Linked DNA regions of Solwaraspora sp. WMMD1047. Each later gene encodes a partner of the first gene's protein in a complex. Links are inferred from orthologs where the notes say so. Each region holds a gene or a part of one and is shown in the gene's direction. Other genes may lie near its edges.

What was found.
Region 2: the proteins of secY (region 1) and secA are in contact, whole or in part, in a crystal structure (PDB 3DIN), measured with the Thermotoga maritima proteins. The link is inferred for Solwaraspora sp. WMMD1047 from one-to-one orthologs. Residues at the interface, in WP_004081795.1 of Thermotoga maritima: Glu108, Gly109, Glu110, Glu111, Ala236, Glu237, Arg238, Arg239, Ile240, Thr241, Ile242, Gln243, Tyr244, Ala245, Arg246, Arg247, Val248, Thr249, Gly250, Arg251, Arg252, Val253, Tyr254, Gly256, Ala257, Ser258, Thr259, Tyr260, Leu261, Pro262; in WP_004082002.1 of Thermotoga maritima: Glu261, Ala262, Arg263, Lys300, Ala301, Arg302, Thr303, Ile304, Ile305, Leu323, Tyr324, Asp325, Pro326, Val329, Ser330, Tyr333, Ile336, Lys340, Phe345, Val349, Glu363, Phe364, Tyr374, Ser375, Gly376, Gly377, Glu393, Ile395, Thr482, Ser483.
Region 3: secY (region 1) and secG share a complex: the UniProt entries of both Escherichia coli proteins name them as parts of the sec protein translocase complex. The link is inferred for Solwaraspora sp. WMMD1047 from one-to-one orthologs.

What each region holds. Positions count from the first base shown.
Region 1 is NZ_JARUBL010000001.1:811,287-817,202, forward strand. The notes cover bases 1,650-4,452. They hold secY (preprotein translocase subunit SecY), read left to right. Parts: upstream 1,650-2,291; coding sequence 2,292-3,614; downstream 3,615-4,452. Other genes in these bases: rplO (50S ribosomal protein L15), read left to right, coding at 1,650-2,055; O7627_RS03855 (adenylate kinase), read left to right, coding at 3,615-4,268; map (type I methionyl aminopeptidase), read left to right, coding at 4,278-4,452. Outside these bases: rplF (50S ribosomal protein L6), read left to right, coding at 1-396; rplR (50S ribosomal protein L18), read left to right, coding at 405-782; rpsE (30S ribosomal protein S5), read left to right, coding at 816-1,430; rpmD (50S ribosomal protein L30), read left to right, coding at 1,430-1,612; more of rplO, read left to right, coding at 1,612-1,649; more of map, read left to right, coding at 4,453-5,129; O7627_RS03865 (DUF1707 domain-containing protein), read left to right, coding at 5,177-5,731. UniProt on the Escherichia coli protein: The central subunit of the protein translocation channel SecYEG. Consists of two halves formed by TMs 1-5 and 6-10.
Region 2 is NZ_JARUBL010000001.1:6,071,542-6,078,103, reverse strand. What follows is about bases 1,025-4,473. They hold secA (preprotein translocase subunit SecA), read left to right. Parts: upstream 1,025-1,411; coding sequence 1,412-4,273; downstream 4,274-4,473. Other genes in these bases: O7627_RS27765 (Rv3235 family protein), read right to left, coding at 4,444-4,473; O7627_RS27775 (GNAT family N-acetyltransferase), read right to left, coding at 1,025-1,240. Outside these bases: more of O7627_RS27775, read right to left, coding at 1-1,024; more of O7627_RS27765, read right to left, coding at 4,474-5,268; O7627_RS27760 (helix-turn-helix domain-containing protein), read right to left, coding at 5,492-5,725; O7627_RS27755 (Lrp/AsnC family transcriptional regulator), read right to left, coding at 5,805-6,284; O7627_RS27750 (rhodanese-like domain-containing protein), read left to right, coding at 6,378-6,562. UniProt on the Escherichia coli protein: Required for protein export, interacts with the SecYEG preprotein conducting channel.
Region 3 is NZ_JARUBL010000001.1:4,809,824-4,815,625, reverse strand. The notes cover bases 1,908-4,596. They hold secG (preprotein translocase subunit SecG), read left to right. Parts: upstream 1,908-2,966; coding sequence 2,967-3,227; downstream 3,228-4,596. Other genes in these bases: O7627_RS21810 (glucose-6-phosphate dehydrogenase assembly protein OpcA), read right to left, coding at 4,500-4,596; pgl (6-phosphogluconolactonase), read right to left, coding at 3,751-4,503; O7627_RS21820 (RNA polymerase-binding protein RbpA), read left to right, coding at 3,402-3,746; tpiA (triose-phosphate isomerase), read left to right, coding at 2,122-2,913; O7627_RS21835 (phosphoglycerate kinase), read left to right, coding at 1,908-2,122. Also shown: gap (type I glyceraldehyde-3-phosphate dehydrogenase), read left to right, coding at 1-926; more of O7627_RS21835, read left to right, coding at 923-1,907; more of O7627_RS21810, read right to left, coding at 4,597-5,531; zwf (glucose-6-phosphate dehydrogenase), read right to left, coding at 5,569-5,802. UniProt on the Escherichia coli protein: Subunit of the protein translocation channel SecYEG. Overexpression of some hybrid proteins has been thought to jam the protein secretion apparatus resulting in cell death; while this may be true it also results in FtsH-mediated degradation of SecY.

The sequences.
Region 1 (5,916 bases):
CACGTGCACGTCAACCGCCCGAACGACGAGCGCCGGGCCAAGGAGCTGCACGGGCTGAGCCGGACCCTGGTCGCCAACATGATCGTCGGAGTGACCGAGGGGTACCGCAAGACCCTGGAGATCGCCGGCACCGGCTACCGGGTCACCGCCAAGGGCAGCGACCTGGAGTTCGCGCTCGGCTTCTCGCACCCGGTGCAGGTGCCCGCGCCGGCCGGCATCACCTTCACGGTGGAGCGGCCGACGCTGTTCCACGTGGCCGGCATCGACAAGCAGTTGGTCGGCGAGGTGGCCGCCAACATCCGGAAGATCCGCCCGCCGGAGCCCTACAAGGGCAAGGGTGTCAAGTACCAGGGCGAGGTCATCCGCCGCAAGGCTGGAAAGGCAGGTAAGAAGTGACCGCCACGCTGCTCAAGCGCCGCCGCGGCGTCGCCGCCAAGCGCGCCATCGGGCGGGCGCGTCGGCACTTCCGCGTCCGCAAGAACGTCAGCGGCACCGCGGAGCGGCCCCGTCTGGTCGTCACCCGCTCGCTGCGGCACATCACCGCCCAGATCGTCGACGACACCAAGGGGCACACCCTGGCGTCGGCGTCGACCCTGGACGCGTCGATCCGCGGCACCGAGGGCGACAAGAGTGCCCTGGCCGGCAAGGTCGGTGCGCTGGTCGCCGAGCGGGCCAAGGCCGCCGGCGTCGGCAAGGTCGTCTTCGACCGCGGCGGCAACCGGTACGGTGGGCGGCTCGCCGCCCTGGCGGACGCCGCCCGCGAAGCCGGCCTCGAGTTCTAGTAACCCCGTCACGAGAGAGAAGGAAGGCTGCTGATGCCAGGTCAACAGCGCCGTGGCGGCGGGTCCGGTGGCAACGAGGGTGGTCGCCGCGACAACCGCCGTGAGGGCGGCCGCGGAAACGCGCCCGTCGAGAAGACCCCGCACCTTGAGCGGGTCGTCGCGATCAACCGAGTTGCCAAGGTCGTGAAGGGTGGTCGTCGCTTCAGCTTCACCGCCCTGGTGATCGTGGGCGACGGCGACGGCACGGTCGGCGTGGGCTACGGAAAGGCCAAGGAGGTGCCGGCGGCGATCGCCAAGGGCGTCGAGGAGGCCAAGAAGCACTTCTTCAAGGTGCCGCGGATCGCCGCGTCGATCCCGCACCCGGTGCTCGGCGAGGACGCCGCCGGAGTGGTACTGCTCAAGCCGGCCAGCGCCGGTACCGGTGTGATCGCCGGTGGTCCGGTGCGCGCCGTGCTGGAGTGTGCCGGAATTCACGACGTGCTCTCCAAGAGCCTCGGGTCGTCGAACGCGATCAACATCGTGCACGCGACCGTCGCGGCCCTGAAGAGCCTCGAGTCGCCGGAGGCGGTGGCCACCCGTCGTGGCCTGCCGGTCGAGGACGTGGCGCCGGCCGCGATGCTGGCGGCCCGGGCGGGGGTGACGTCCTGATGGCACGGCTCAAGGTCACGCAGGTCCGATCCAACATCGGGACCAAGCACAACCAGCGGGAGTCGCTGCGTTCGCTCGGGCTCAAGCGGATCAATGACGTGGTGGTCAAGGAGGACCGTCCCGAGATCCGGGGCATGATCTTCAAGGTGAACCACCTCGTGACGGTCGAGGAGGTCGACTGATGACGATCAAGGTGCACCATCTCCGTCCGGCGCCCGGGGCGAAGACCCCGAAGACGCGGGTCGGTCGTGGTGAGGGCTCCAAGGGCAAGACCGCCGGCCGGGGTACCAAGGGCTCGAAGGCCCGCAAGAACATCTCCGCGGCCTTCGAGGGTGGTCAGATGCCGCTGCACATGCGGCTGCCGAAGCTGAAGGGCTTCAAGAACCGGTTCAAGGTCGTCTACCAGGTGGTCAACCTGGACCGGCTCGCCGAGCTCTTCCCCGACGGCGGACAGGTCGGTCCCCGGGAGATGGTCGACGCCGGCGCGGTCCGCAAGGGCCAGCCGGTCAAGGTCCTCGGCACCGGTGACCTCGGTGGTGTGACGCTCCAGGTGTCGGCGCACGCGTTCAGCGCGTCGGCGAAGGAGAAGATCGCCGCAGCCGGTGGCTCCGCCACCGAGCTTTAGGTCTCACGTGGGTCCGTGGCGCTCGGCCGGTCTCGATCGGCGGGCGCCACGGCCTACGCAGCGGCCCTGCGGTATCGGTAACATCGGAGCCGGTGTATGTTCTCCGGGCGCACCTGCCCCGGAACGCGCCGGACTGTTAGAGTCCGATCCCAGCTAGGGATATCGGGTTCACCGCCCGACAACCACCCCACCCCGCCACGAACCACCGGCGGCCCGCTTCGCGCAGGAGGAAGAAGTTGCTCTCCGCCTTTCTCAGTGCGTTCCGCACGCCTGACCTGCGCAAGAAGCTGCTGTTCACAGTAGGCATCATCGCGGTCTACCGGCTCGGCGCGACGCTGCCCAGCCCGGGCGTCTCCTACGGCAACGTGCAGCGATGCATCGACACCGTCGAGACCCAGGGCGTGTTCACGCTGCTGAACCTCTTCTCCGGTGGTGCGCTGCTGTCGCTGTCGGTCTTCGCGCTGGGCATCATGCCCTACATCACCGCGTCGATCATCCTGCAACTGCTCACCGTGGTCATCCCGCGGTTGGAGCAGCTCCGCAAGGAGGGCCAGTCCGGCCAGGCGAAGATCACCCAGTACACCCGCTACCTGACGCTGGGCCTCGGTGTGCTGCAGGCGTCGGCGTTCGTGGCGCTGGCTCGGTCCGGCCAGCTCTTCAACGGCCAGTGCGACGAGTTCCCGATCATCCCCGAGGGCACCGGGCTGCCGATGTGGCTGACGGTGTCGATCCTGGTGGTCACCATGACCGCCGGCACCGGCATGGTGATGTGGCTCGGCGAGCTGATCACCGACCGCGGCGTCGGCAACGGCATGTCCGTGCTGATCTTCACCTCGATCGCGGCCCGGCTCCCCAGCGAGGGCTGGTCGATCAAGACCACCCACGGCTGGGACATGTTCGGCCTGGTGATCGTGCTGGTGCTGGTCGTCATCACCCTGGTGGTCTTCATCGAGCAGTCGCAGCGCCGGATCCCGGTCCAGTACGCGAAGCGGATGATCGGCCGGCGGATGTACGGCGGCACCTCCACCTACATCCCGCTGAAGGTCAACCAGGCGGGTGTGATCCCGGTCATCTTCGCCTCCTCGCTGCTCTACCTGCCGCAGTTGGCGCTGCAGTTCTTCGACCCGAACGACCCGGGCGACGTGCAGGCCTGGGTGCAGAACAACCTCGCCGACCCGCGCAGCCCGATCTACATCGTCGTCTACTTCCTCATGATCATTTTCTTCACGTACTTCTACGTGTCGATCACGTTCAACCCGACCGAGGTCGCGGACAACATGAAGAAGTACGGCGGTTTCGTACCGGGCATCCGGCCGGGCAAGCCGACCGCGGACTACCTCGACTTCATCCTCAGCCGGATCACCCTCCCCGGCGCCTTCTACCTGGGCCTGGTCTCGATCCTGCCGAACTTCTTCTTCATCTGGCTGGACAGCGACCAGTACGTGAACTTCCCCTTCGGCGGCACCGCGGTGCTCATCATGGTCGGCGTCGGTCTGGAGACGGTGAAGCAGATCGAGAGCCAACTCATGCAGCGGAACTACGAAGGGTTCCTGCGGTAGATGCGACTGGTTCTGGTCGGTCCCCCCGGGGCGGGAAAGGGGACCCAGGCCGAGTTCATCGCCGCCCACCTGGCCGTGCCCAAAATCTCGACCGGGGACATCTTCCGGGCCAACGTCTCCCAGGGCACGCCGCTGGGAGTCGAGGCCAAGCGCTACATGGACGCCGGCAAGCTGGTGCCCGACGAGGTCACCATCAACATGGTCCGCAGCCGGCTCGCCGAGCCGGACGCCGGCGAGGGCTTCCTGCTGGACGGCTTCCCGCGTACCACCCCGCAGGCGGCTGCCCTGGACAAGCTCCTGGCTGACCTGGGCACCGCACTCGACCTGGTGCTGGAGCTGGTGGTCGACGACGACGAGGTGATTCGCCGGCTCTCCGGCCGGCGGACCTGCCGGGGCTGCGGCAAGATCTGGCACGTCGAGTTCGACGCCCCCAGCACCGAGGGTGTCTGCGACCGGTGCGGGGCAGACCTGTTCCAGCGCGACGACGACAAGGCCGAGACGATCGCCGAGCGGCTCCGGGAGTACGCCGACAAGACCGCGCCGCTCGTCGACTACTACGGCGCCCAGGGCAAGCTGGTCGGCATCGACGCCACCGGGCCGGTGGAGGACGTCACGGTCCGGGCCATCGACGCGCTGCGCTCGTACGGCGGATAGGCTCGGTTCATGCGCCGTCACCAGCTGGACATCCAGCTGAAGACCCCTGACCAGATCGACCGGATGCGGGCCGCCGGGCTGGTCGTCGCCGCCGCGCTCGCCCAGATGCGGGCGGCGGTCGCCCCGGGCGTCTCCACCGCCGACCTGGACGCGATCGCCGAGTCGGTGATCCGGGATGCCGGCGCGGTGCCGTCGTTCAAGGGCTACCACGGTTTCCCGGCGTCGATCTGTTCCTCGGTCAACGAGCAGGTGGTGCACGCCATCCCCGCCGCCGACCAGGTGCTCCGCGCGGGTGACCTGATCTCGATCGACTGCGGCGCGGTGCTGGACGGCTGGCACGGCGACGCGGCGATCACCGTCGGGGTCGGCGAGGTGCGCCCGGAACTGCTCCGGATGGCGCAGGTCGCCGAGGACGCGATGTGGGCCGGGATCGCGGCCGCCGCCCGCGGCGCGGCCACCGGACGCGGCAAGCTCACCGACATCTCGTACGCGATCGAGCGGGCGGTCCGGCGCGGCGGCCGGTACGGCATCGTCGACGGGTACGGCGGGCACGGCATCGGCACCGAGATGCACCAGGACCCGCACGTGCTCAACCACGGCCGGCCGGGCCGGGGGCCGAAGCTGGTGCCGGGGCTGGCGCTGGCGATCGAGCCGATGATCACCCTCGGCTCGCCGCGGACCGAGGAGCTGGCCGACGGCTGGACCGTGGTGACCCGGGACCGGTCGGTCGCCGCGCACGTCGAGCACTCGATGGCCCTGCTGCCGGACGGGGTCTGGGTGCTGACCGCCGAGGACGGCGGCCGGAGCCGACTCGGTGACCTGGTCACCGCCCGCCAGCCGGCCACCTCGACGCCGCGCTGACCGGTGACCCCTCGCCGCTCTGGCGTCGCGGTGGCATGCTCTTAGCCATGGACCGGCGGGACGAGATGCGGGCGGCCGACGCCGATCGCGAGGCGGTGGCCGATCAGCTCCGGGCGGCGTTGAACGAGGGGCGGCTCGATCTCGGCGAGTACGACGAGCGGCTGCAGCGGACCTACGCGGCCCGCACCTACGCCGACCTGAAGGGCCTGCTGGACGACCTGCCCGGCACCGTGCCGCCCGGCCAGGCGCAGCTGGCGCCGCTCGACCCGGCGGCTCCCGCCGCGAAGTGGCGACCCGGCCCGGACGGGAAGTACCCGGGGGCGACCCGGGCCTGGCTGGCCGACACCTGGGACGGTTACTTCGGGGCGGTCGGGATCACGGTGGCCATCTGGGCGGTGATCTGCATCATGGTCCAGGATCTGATCTACTTCTGGCCGGGTTGGGTGGCCGGGCCGTGGGGCGCGGTGCTGGTGGTGCTCACGGTGAGCGGCCTGTTCAACGGGGAGCCGCAGAAGTGGGCGGCCAAGCGGGCGCACCGGGAGCGGGAGAAGCTCGAGCGGCGGGAACGCCGCCGCCTGGAGCGCGGCGGGGAGTCGTCGTGAACTGAGGGCGGCGGGCCGGCGGTGTCGGCTATGCTGTCTTCGTCCTACGGAAGAAATTTCGCCTGTTTCCACCACTTCGCCCGATCCAACATGCCGACGGGACCTCGGTTTGGCGTCGGTACGCGTGCGCGCGTACACTGGCAGATCGGCGCACAGCGTCCACTCCGGCATGCCCACCCTGCGCT
Region 2 (6,562 bases), 5.3 Mb from region 1 along the record:
GCCAGGCGTCGCGGCGGCTTCCCCGGTGACTCAGGCCGCCCCGGGCCACCCCCTCGATGACGAAGCCGGCCCGCTCGGCGGCCCGCCGGGACGCCAGGTTACCGACCTGCGCCTTCCACTCGATCCGGGCCAGCCCCAGCGTGGTGCAGCCCCAGGCGCAGACCGCGGCGAGTGCCGCCGCACAGTGGCCCCGCCCCCGGGCGTGCGGCGCGACGAGTACGCCGACGTCGGCGACGGCGGGGTCCGCCGGTGACAGGCGCAGCGCGATGGTGCCCGCGTACCGGTCGGAGTGGTCGGCGATGGTGAAGACCGCGCCGTCGCCGCCGGCCCACAGGGTCGGGGCGTACCCGGTCACGAAGCCCTCGGCGTCGCTGGCCAGGTAGGGGTCCGGCAGGTCGACCCAGCGGACCGTCTCCGGATCCCGGCAGGCGGTCACGATCTCCGGCACGTCCTTCGGCTCCGGTGCGCGCAGTCTGATCTCCCCGGCCGGCTCCGGCTGGCCCGGGGTGCCCGCCGGCCGGGCGGTGGCGAAGAGAACCGGTTGGTCGTGGCCGAAGACGGCGGCCCGCCGGGCCAGCATCGAGCCCCGCCCGGCGAACGGGGTCCGCCGCCCGGTCATCGCCCCGCCGCCCGGACGTTGCCGTGGCTCCGGGCCCGGGTGGTGACCGGGCTGGTCGCGGGGCTCCGCGTCCGGGGGCGCGGCCAGGTCGGCCGGGAGCAGCGAGCCGATCCAGCCGTCCGGCGGCTCTCCGGGCCGGGTGTCAGCCCGTCGGAGCCGGCCCTCGACCCGGAAGCCGGCCCGCAGGGCGACCAGCCGGGAGGCGTGGTTGCCCAGCGCCGCCTGCCAGATGATCCGCCGCAGGCCGAGCTGCTCGAACGCCCACCGGCACACGGCCCGGGTCGCCCGGACGGTCACCCCCCGCCCGCGGGCCCAGGGCGCCGTCCAGTAGCCGATCTCGCCGGATTTCAGCCGGGGGTCGATCGTGACCAGTCCGCAGGAGCCGAGCAGCTCACCGGTGGCGGCGTCGCAGACCGCGAACGGGGCGCTGTGCCCGTGGGTCCAAGCGTCGGCGGCGCGCACGGTCACGAAGTCGATGGCGTGTTCGCGCAGGTAGGGGGTGGGCACGGAGGTCCAGCGCTGGATGTCCGGATCCTGGCAGGCCCGGTGGACGGCCGCCGCGTCGGGCGCCGCCCAGGGCCGCAGCAGCAGACCACCCTCGTTGATCTCCACCCGCTCCATCTGGCCATCGTGCCGGAGGGTTCGCGCACGGCGTAACCGGATTCTTCGCGCTGTTCGCAGATTGCTGGGGGTTTTGTCCGCTTCCCGGCCGCCAGCCTGCGCCGTGGCTCACGGTTGCGGCGACGATGCGCCTACGATGGTTCGGCAGACCGTCTAGGGGAGCGTTGATCCGTGTCGATTCTCGAAAAGTTCCTCCGCGCTGGCGAAGGCCGCATGGTGCGGCGGCTCAAGGCCGTCGCGAACGCCGTCAACTCGATCGAGGACGACTATGTCGACCTCTCCGACGAGGACCTGCGCGGCCTGACCGAGCAGTTCCGGGAGCGGATCGCGGACGGCGAGTCCCTCGACGACCTGCTGCCGGAGGCGTTCGCCGTGGCCCGGGAGGCGGCCGCCCGGGTGCTCGGCCAGCGCCCGTACGACGTCCAGGTGATGGGTGGCGCGGCGCTGCACTTCGGCAACATCGCCGAGATGAAGACCGGTGAGGGCAAGACCCTGACCTCGGTCATGCCGGCCTACCTGAACGCGCTCTCCGGCAAGGGCGTGCACATCGTCACGGTGAACGACTACCTGGCCGAGCGGGACGCCGCCTGGATGGGGCGGGTGCACGAGTTCCTCGGCCTGACCGTCGGCGTGATCCTGCCGAACCGGCCGTCCGCCGAGCACCGGGCCGCGTACCAGGCCGACATCACCTACGGCACCAACAACGAGTTCGGCTTCGACTACCTGCGCGACAACATGTCCTGGTCAAAGGATGAGCTGGTGCAGCGCGGGCACAACTTCGCGATCGTCGACGAAGTCGACTCGATCCTGATCGACGAGGCCCGTACGCCGTTGATCATCTCCGGCCCGGCCGAGCACTCGGCCCGCTGGTACGGCGAGTTCGCCGGCGTGGTGGCCCGGCTGCAGCCCGGCAAGGACGGCTCCGGCGACTACGAGGTCGACTACGCCAAGCGCACCATCGCGGTCACCGAGCGCGGCGTCGCCAAGGTCGAGGACCGGCTCGGCATCGACAACCTCTACGAGTCGGTGAACACGCCGCTGGTGGGCTACCTGAACAACGCGATCAAGGCCAAGGAGCTCTACAAGCGCGACAAGGACTACATCGTCAGCGACGGCGAGGTGCTGATCGTCGACGAGTTCACCGGCCGCATCCTGCACGGCCGGCGGTACAACGAGGGCATGCACCAGGCCATCGAGGCCAAAGAGGGCGTGGAGATCAAGCAGGAGAACCAGACGCTGGCCACGATCACCCTGCAGAACTACTTCCGCCTCTACAGCAAGCTCTCCGGCATGACCGGTACCGCCCAGACCGAGGCCGGCGAGTTCAACAAGGTCTACAAGGTGGGCGTGGTGACCATCCCCACCCACCGCCCGATGGTCCGGATGGACATGCCCGACGTGATCTACAAGACCGAGAAGGCGAAGTTCAACGCCGTGGTCGAGGACATCGCGGAGCGGCACGCGGTCGGCCAGCCGGTGCTGGTCGGCACGGTGTCGGTGGAGAACTCGGAGATCCTGTCCCAGCTGCTGCGTCGCCGGGGCATCCCACACGCCGTGCTGAACGCCAAGTTCCACGCGAAGGAAGCCGAGATCATCGCGCAGGCGGGTCGCAAGGGCGGGGTCACGGTCGCCACGAACATGGCCGGCCGGGGCACCGACATCCTGCTCGGCGGCAACCCGGAATACCTGGCGGCAAGCGAGCTGCGCCAGCGCGGCCTCGACCCGGTCGAGCACGCCGACGACTACACCAAGGCACTCGAAGAGCTGATGCCGCGCTGGAAGCAGGCGTGTGACACCGAGGCCGAGGAGGTCTCCTCGGTTGGTGGGCTCTACGTGCTCGGCACCGAGCGGCACGAGTCGCGACGCATCGACAACCAGCTCCGCGGCCGGTCCGGGCGCCAGGGTGACCCCGGCGAATCCCGCTTCTACCTGTCGCTGCAGGACGAGCTGATGCGGCGGTTCCGGGCGGGTGCGGTCGAGGCGGTGATGGAGCGCTTCAACATCCCCGAGGACGTGCCGATCGAGTCGAAGATGGTCACCCGGCAGATCAAGAGCGCGCAGGCGCAGATCGAGGGCCAGAACGCCGAGATCCGCAAGAACGTCCTGAAGTACGACGAGGTGCTCAACAAGCAACGCCAGGTCGTGTACGCCGAGCGCAAGCGGGTGCTCGACGGCGAGGACCTGCACGACCAGGTCCAGCACATGATCGACGACGTGGTCACCGCCTACGTGACCGGCGCGACAAGCGAGGGGTACGCCGAGGACTGGGATCTCGACCAGCTCTGGTCCAGCCTCAAGCAGCTCTACCCGATCAGCGTCACCATCGAGGACCTTGAGGACGAGGTGGGCGGCGAGCGCAACAACTTCGACGCCGACTTCCTGCTCGCCCGGCTCAAGGAGGACGCGCACGCCGCGTACGAGCGGCGCGAGGCCGAGCTCGGCACCGAGGCGCTGCGGCAGCTGGAACGGATGGTGCTGCTGCAGGTCATCGACCGGAAGTGGCGCGAGCACCTCTACGAGATGGACTACCTGCAGGAGGGGATCAGCCTGCGGGCGTACGCCCAGCGGGACCCGGTGGTGGAGTACCAGCGTGAGGGCTTCGCGATGTTCGCCACCATGATGGACGGCATCAAGGAGGAGACCGTCGGCTTCCTCTACAACGTGGAGGTCCAGGTAGAGGAGCCGCAGACCGCCCCGCAGGGCGCGGCCCCGGTGGTGCTCAACCAGCCGCCGGTCGAGATCAAGGCCAAGGGTCTCGGCCGGGCGCCCCGTCCGCAGGGGTTGCAGTACTCCGCCCCGACGATCGACGGCGCGGCCGGTGGCGGCGGAGTCGCCGTCGAACGGCAGGAACCGCAGGCACCGGCGCTGGGTGTGGGCGGTCCGCCGCCGTCGCCGGCCCGGGCGGGTGCCGCCCGCCGCCCGGCCCCCGGGCAGGCCGTGAGCAGCAACGGTCCGTCCCGCAACGCGCCGTGCCCGTGCGGGTCCGGACGCAAGTACAAGCGGTGCCACGGCGCTCCCGGCGGCGGCGCCTGACCCCGACACCCGGCTGATCCTGGGATCGGGTCCTCCGCGCGGGGGCCGATCCCGGAATCGGGGTCCTCTGCACGGCGGCCGATCCTGGGAGAGGGGTCCCCTGCACGGCGGCCGGTCATGAGATGGGGTCCTCGGCACGCGGTGACTCACCGGTCGAAGCTGGTCCCCGGTCAGCAGGTGCGGCCGGTCCCGGGGTCCGTCGCGCCGCGGACGCGGTGCGCCCAGACCTGCGCCGTGGTGCCCAGCCAGCTACCGCGCCGGCGTTCCAGCCGGAAGGCCATCGCCCAGGTGCGGCCGGCGACCCCGAGTGCGGCAGCCGTCTCGGCGACGCCGGCCGCCGGCTCGCACACCCGAAACCTCCTGAGCCGGACCGGGTCGGCCGAGCCCGCGGGGCGTGCGCCGGGCGGCGTTCCGGGGCGGCCCCGCGGGCGGGCCGGGACCAGCCCGGTCGCCAGCACCAGGTGCTCGATCATGGTGGCGGCGCCGGCCGGAGCGAGCAACGGCCGCAGCTGTGCCGCCGGCCGGTACCCGTTGAGCACCTCCAGGCAACAGCCCAGGAACCGCCGGGCGGCCCGCTCCGCCTCCGGCGTCGCCGTGGCCAGCGCCGCGACGGGCGTCACCGTGCCCGATGCCGCGCCGGGTGTCGCCACGCCCGGTGCCGCCGTGCCTGCTGCCGCGCCGGGTGTCGCCGCGCCCGATGGTGCTGGAGCGGTTGCCGTGGCCAGTGCCGCCAGTGGTGTCGAGGTGGTCGGTGCCGCGACGGTGTCGCGCCGGCCGTCCGGTGGCGGCGGTCCGGGCATGGCGATGCCGGTCGCGTCGGAGGCCACAGACAGCTGCAACGCGAGTTGCCCGGGGTCGAATCGCGCGCCGTCGGGGCCGAACGACCACCGGACCGGGTCCGTCTCGTCCTCGTAGGGCGGATCGAGTGCCGGTACGGCCCGCAACAGCACCCGGGGTCGGACGGGCTGTCGGGCCCGCGCGGTCGTTGCCACCATCCGATCCTCCAAGATCCTGGATGATTGATCTTGCGTTTGCTTTCGTTTGCCTTCAGCTGACTCCAGTTTGGCCCGATGAAAGGCAGCCGTCAATGCCTCCGGGCGTGATCCAGCGCCGCCGGGCGGGAGAGGGGAGCCCGGCGGCTGAGGGAAACGAACGGCGAGAGGGGAGAACGAGCGGGGAGAGGGGGGAACGAGCGGGGAACGAGGGGAGGCGGGGCCGCTATCCGGCGTCCGGCTCGCGGTCGGCGAGCGGGTTCTCGCGGACCCACTGGGCGGTCTCGGCGTACTTGTGCTGGATGTACTCCTCCAGCCTGGCCCGCTCGACCCGCCACTGCCCCCGGCCGCCGATCTTTATCGCGGGCAGTTCGCCGCTGCGGACCATGTGGTAGACCTGCGAGTCGGAGACGTTGAGCTCGTTGGCCACCTCGGAAAGCTGCAGGAACCTGGGCTCCACGCGGAACTCCCACCGCTAGTCGGGCCGACCCGGGGATCGAGGGCCACCGGGAGCCGGCTCCCGGTGATCACCGTTTGCTTCAGTTTGCCGCCGGCTGCCCGCCATTCTCCACTGCCAGGTCCCGGCCGACCAGCGGGCTGGAGTACACCACGCTGGTGGTCACCCCACCGAGCCCGCTGATCCGGCCGGTGACCTCCTCCAGATGACGCATCGACCGGGCGACGACCTTGAGGATGAAGCAGTCCTCCCCGGTCACGTGATGTGCCTCGATGATCTCGGGGGTGGAGTCCAGCAGCGCGGTGAAGGGACGGTAGTTGCCGGTCGGGTACCGGAGCCGGACGAAGGCCATGATCTGCAGCCCGACTCGTTCGGGGACCACCACCGCCCGGTAGCCGGCGATCACGCCGCTCTCCTCCAGCCGCCGGACCCGCTCGGTGACCGCGCTCGGTGACATCGCCACCAGCCGCGCCAGGTCGGCGAAGCTCAACCGCCCGTCGCGCTGTAGCGCGGCGAGGATCCGCCAGTCGATTGAATCGAGTACAGGGGATTCAGCGGGCATTCCCGCAATCTACCGTCAGATTCGTGGTGCAGGCGCGGAAGTGCCGTTGATCCGCCGTTCCGTCGCGCCGCTGTCGCTCGTACCGTCGACGTCATGACGACGCCACCGTGCCACCCGGCGCTGGCCCCGCCGCCGGCCGCCCCCGACCACGCCGCGGCCTGGTTCGCGGCGAAGCTGGCCGCGCAGACCGACGTCTCCGACGTCCGGGCCGCGCTCGCCTCCGGCGACCCCGGCTTCCAGCTGGTCGACAGCCGCACCCTGCCCGGCTGGCGGCAGGG
Region 3 (5,802 bases), 4.0 Mb from region 1 along the record:
ACATCGAGCTGGTCGGCGTCAACGACCTGACCGACAACGCGACCCTGGCGCACCTGCTCAAGTACGACAGCATCCTGGGCCGGCTGCCGCAGGAGGTCAAGGCCACCGCCGACGAGATCACCGTGGGTGGACAGACGTTCAAGGCGTTCGCGGAGAAGGACCCGGGCAAGCTGCCCTGGGGTGACCTGGGCGCGGACGTGGTGATCGAGTCGACCGGCTTCTTCACCGACGCGACCAAGGCGAAGGCGCACGTCGACGCCGGTGCGAAGAAGGTCATCATCTCGGCCCCGGCCAAGAACGAGGACGTCACGATCGTGATGGGCGTCAACCACCAGGCGTACGACCCGGCGGCGCACACCATCATCTCGAACGCGTCGTGCACCACGAACTGCCTGGCCCCGATGGCGAAGGTGCTCAACGACAGCATCGGCATCGAAAAGGGTCTGATGACCACCATCCACGCCTACACCCAGGACCAGAACCTGCAGGACGGTCCGCACAAGGACCTGCGCCGGGCCCGCGCCGCCGCGCTGAACATCGTGCCCACCTCGACCGGTGCGGCCAAGGCGATCGGCCTGGTGCTGCCGGAGCTCAAGGGCAAGCTGGACGGCTTCGCGCTGCGGGTGCCGATCCCCACCGGCTCGGCCACCGACCTCACCTTCACCGCCGGCCGGGAGACCACCGTCGAGGAGGTCAACGGCGCGATCCGGGCCGCCGCCGAGGGGCCGCTCAAGGGCGTCCTGGTCTACACCGAGGACGAGATCGTCTCGGCCGACATCGTCACCGACCCGGCCTCCTGCATCTTCGACGCCGGTCTGACCAAGGTGATCGGCAACCAGGTCAAGGTCGTCGGCTGGTACGACAACGAGTGGGGCTACTCCAACCGCCTGGTCGACCTGGTGAAGCTGGTGGGTTCGCAGCAGTGAGCATCCGTACCCTCGACGATCTGCTCGCCGAGGGGGTCTCGGGTCGGCGCGTGCTGGTGCGCGCCGACCTGAACGTCCCCCTCGACAAGCAGTCCGGCGCGATCACCGACGACGGCCGGGTACGGGCGGTGCTGCCCACGCTCACCGCCCTGCGCGACGCCGGTGCGGCCACCGTGGTGGTCTCGCACCTGGGCCGCCCCAAGGGCGAGCCGGACCCGAAGTACAGCCTGGCCCCGGTCGCCACCCGCCTGGGCGAGCTGCTCGAATCCCCGGTGCTGTTCGCCGAGGACACCGTCGGTGAGTCGGCCCGCGCGGCCGTCGAGGCGCTCGGTGCCGGCCAGGTCGCGCTGCTGGAGAACCTGCGGTTCAACCCGGGGGAGACCAGCAAGGACGCCGCCGAGCGGGAGGCCTTCGCCGACCAGCTCGCCGGGTTCGCCGAGGCGTACGTCGACGACGCGTTCGGTGCCGTGCACCGCAAGCACGCCAGCGTGTACGACGTGCCGGCCCGGCTGCCGCACGTGGCCGGCCGGCTGGTGCTGCGCGAGGTCGAGGTGCTCTCCAAGCTGGCCGAGAAGCCCGACCGGCCGTACGTGGTGGTGTTGGGCGGCTCGAAGGTCTCCGACAAGCTGGCCGTGATCGAGGCGCTGCTGCCCACCGTGGACCGGCTGCTGATCGGCGGCGGGATGTGCTTCACCTTCCTCAAGGCCCAGGGCCACGAGGTGGGCAGGTCGCTGCTCGAAGAGGAGATGGTCGACACCTGCCGGGACCTGCTGGCCCGCGCCGAGGGCCGGATCCTGCTGCCGGTGGACGTGGTGGCCGCCACCGCGTTCGCGGCCGAGGCCGAGCACGACACGGTGGACGCCGCCGCCATCCCGGCCGACCGGCTCGGGCTGGACATCGGCCCGCGCACGGTGGCCGAGTTCGCCTCGGCGCTCGGTGGGGCCCGCACGGTGTTCTGGAACGGACCGATGGGCGTGTTCGAGCTGGCACCGTTCGCCGCCGGTACCCGGGGCGTGGCCGAGGCGATCACCCGGGTGGACGGCTTCACCGTGGTCGGCGGCGGCGACTCGGCCGCCGCGGTCCGCGCGCTGGGCCTGGACGAGTCCTCGTTCGGGCACATCTCGACCGGCGGGGGTGCCTCGCTGGAGTACCTGGAGGGCAAGACCCTCCCCGGCATCGCCGCTCTGGAGACGTGATGGCTACCCCCGCCCGCCGGCCGCTGATGGCCGGCAACTGGAAGATGAACCTCAACCACCTTGAGGCCATCGCGCTGGTGCAGAAGCTGGCGTTCAGCCTGAACGAGCAGCAGCTCACCGACGTGGAGACGGTGGTGCTGCCACCGTTCACGGACCTGCGCAGCGTGCAGACCCTGATCGACGGGGACAAGCTGCTGATCGGGTACGGCGCGCAGGATCTGTCGCCGTACCAGTCCGGGGCGTACACCGGGGAGATCTCCGGGGCGATGCTGGCCAAGCTCGGCTGCCGGTACGTGGTGGTCGGCCACTCCGAGCGGCGGGCCTACCACCACGAGGACGACGCGTTGATCAACGCGAAGGTGCTGGCGGCGTTGGCGAACGACCTGACGCCGATCCTCTGCATCGGCGAGGGGCTGGAGATCCGCGAGGAGCTGCGGCACGTGCCGCACTGCTGCGACCAGCTCGACAACGCGCTGCGTGGGCTCAGCGCCGAGCAGGTCGAGAAGATGGTGGTCGCCTACGAGCCGGTCTGGGCGATCGGCACCGGCAAGACCGCCACGCCCGAGGACGCCCAGGAGGTCTGCGGGGCGGTCCGGGCGCGGCTGACCGAGTCGTACGGTGCCGAGCTGGCCGAAAAGGTCCGGGTGCTCTACGGCGGCTCGGTGAAGGCGGCGAACATCGCCGGGATCATGGCCCAGCCGGACGTCGACGGGGCATTGATCGGCGGGGCAAGTCTCGACGCCGACGAGTTCGCACAGATCTGCCGGTTCCCGGAGCACATCGCCCGCTGACGGCTCGCTATCCTTACGGGGCACCCCGCCCGTACGAGAGGACTGACCCTGCCATGCCGATCGCGTTCGCGTACACGTTGATCGTGTTGCTGACCCTCACCAGTGTCCTGCTCACCATGCTGATCCTGCTGCACCGGGGGAAGGGTGGCGGCCTGTCCAGCATGTTCGGCGGTGGGGTCAGCTCGAACCTGGCCGGCTCGTCGGTGGCCGAGAAGAACCTGGACCGTTACACCGTTCTGGTGGCGATCGTCTGGTTCGCCTGCATCGTCGGCCTCGGCCTCTGGCTCAAGCTGGCGATGAACTCGGCGACCTGATCACCCCTTACGGGCAAGATCCGGAGCCGGCGAAATTTCTGAGAACTCTTAAATTCTGCGCGCGGCCCCTTTCAAAGGGCCGCGCGCAGTTTATTCTTTGCTACTTCCGCTGCACCACCGTCGTGCCGCCACCGGCAGGTGGCGGACCCCCTCCGACGATAGGAGCGAGCAGCCGTGCCAAGTGGCAGCGCCATCCGCGGCACCCGAGTCGGTTCCGGTCCCCTGCGGCCCAGCGAGCGGTGTGAGCCCGCTCCCCGCCGCCCGGTCACCTACTGGTGCGCCAACCAGCACGTGGTGGAGATCCTGCTGGCCGTCGAGGCGGCCCCCCCGGCCACCTGGGACTGCCCGCACTGCGGTCAGCCGGCCGGCCAGGACGCCGGAAACCCGCCCGGCCGGCAGCGCCCCGAGCCCTACAAGTCGCACCTGGCCTACGTGAAGGAGCGGCGCAGCGAGGCGGACGGGGAGGCCATCCTCAACGAGGCGCTCGCCGCGCTGCGCCGCCGTCGCGGCGAGCGGTAGCCCTCTACCGGGCCGCCCCGACCTCGGCCGCCGCCGCCCGGTCCAGCGCCCAGAGGGTACGCGTGACGCCCCGGACCGCGGCCGCCGGCAGCCGCGCCGGTCCGGTGCCGGCCAGCGCGACGCCGACCGCCGGCGCCTTGTCCGCGCCGGTGGCGACCAGCCACACCTCCTCGGCCGTGTTGATCGTCGGCAGGGTGAGAGTGATCCGGACCGGCGGCGGTTTCGGGCTGTCCCGCACGGCGCTGACCGGCTGGCCGGGCTGGTCGATCGGGTGGTCGGGGAAGACCGAGGCGACGTGGCCGTCCTCGCCGACGCCGAGCATCAGCACGTCGAAGCGGGGGAGTGGGCCGGATCCGGCGGTCCTGGCCAGCTCGGCGGCGTACCGGGCTGCGGCGGCCGTCGGGTCCGGTCCGTCCGGTCCGTCGGCGGCCGGCATCGGGTGCACCCGGGCCGGGTCGAGCGGCACCGCGTCGAGCAGGGCCGCCCGGGCCTGGGTCTCGTTGCGGTCCGGGTCGCCGGCCGGCAGGAACCGCTCGTCGCCCCACCAGACGTCCACCCGGCTCCAGTCGACCGCGTCGCGGGCCGGCAGCTCGGCGACCGCCCGGTAGACGGCGGCGGCCACCCGGCCACCGGTCAGCACCACCGACGCCTCGCCGTGGGCCGCCTGGGCGTCGATCAGCTTCACGATCAGCCGGGCGGCGACCGCGTGGGCCAGCACCTCCCGGTCGTCGTGCGTCACCACCGTCGCCCCGGTCATGCCACCAGCCCGGCGGACGGTCCGGTGGGGGTGTCGGCCGGTAGACCCAGGCCCGACTCGTCGTGCGGGGCGGTGGGGTCGCGCCAGACGTGCACCCGCTGGTTGGAGCGGGACGGCAGGCCGGGGATGCCGGCGGTGGCGCCGAGCGCCTCGGCGTACACCTGGTCGGCGTCGAGCCGGCGCAGCTCCTCGGCCAACTCGTCACCGATCGGCCGGCGGGCCAGCGGGAGTTCCCGGTCGTCCTGGCCGGTCCGCTGGAACACCGCCGTGCCGTCGGTCCGGGTCAGGCTGAGCAGCTCACCGCTGGCGCAGCGCAGCTCCACCGTCCGCATCCGGGGCCACTCGGTGGTCGGCTCGAACCTGGGCCGCACCCCGAGCCGGGCGGTCAGCCAGCCGGACATCAGGGCCGCCGTCGGGTCGGCCGGCGGGGCGACCACGGTGGCGGCGTTCACCTGGCTGCCCTCGGCGGTGTCGAAGGCGCCGGCGACCAGGGTCCGCCACGGGGTGATCCGGGTCCAGGCCAGGTCGGTGTCGCCGGGGGCGTAGTCGCGGGCCCGCTGCCGCAGCGCCGCGATCGGGTCGGCGGCCTGGGCGCAGTCGGTGATCCGCCGGTCGGCCACCACGCCGAGGTAGTCGGTGGCGATCTCGTCCGGCGGGGCGCCGTGCCACCAGGTCACCACCGGCACGTCGGGCACCAGCAGCGGCATCACCACCGACTCGGCGTGCAGGCCGAGCCGGCCGTACATCCGCAGCACCACCGCCTCGCCCGGCCCGAGCCGGCCGCCGACCACGATCTCGGCGTCCAGCCGGCTGCGTTCGCGTTCGATGTCGGAGCGGACCACCACCAGCATCCGGCACGGATGCGCCGCCGAGGCGATCGTCACCGCGGCCTCCGCCTCGCGGACCCGCTGCTCGTCGACGATGACGATGAGCGTCAACGCCATCCCGCTGGCCACCCCGCCGCTGCGGCGCTCGGCGGCCAGCGCCTTGACCACCTCGTTGCCGCTGGTGTCCCAGAGACCGATCACAGTGCTCGCCCTTCCTGTCGTACGGCCGGCGGTGGGTTCACGCCCGCCTCCAGTGCCGGCCCTCGCGGGCCAGCATCTTGTCGGCGGCCCGTGGCCCCCACTCGCCGGCCCGGTACGGCTCCGGCTTCGTGCCCTGCCAGGCCTTCTCCAGCGGGTCGACCACCTGCCAGCTCTGTTCCACCTCGGCGGCGTCCGGGAACAGCGTCCGGTCGCCGATCAGCACGTCCAGCACCAGCCGCTCGTACGCCTCCGGGCTGGACTCGGTGAACGC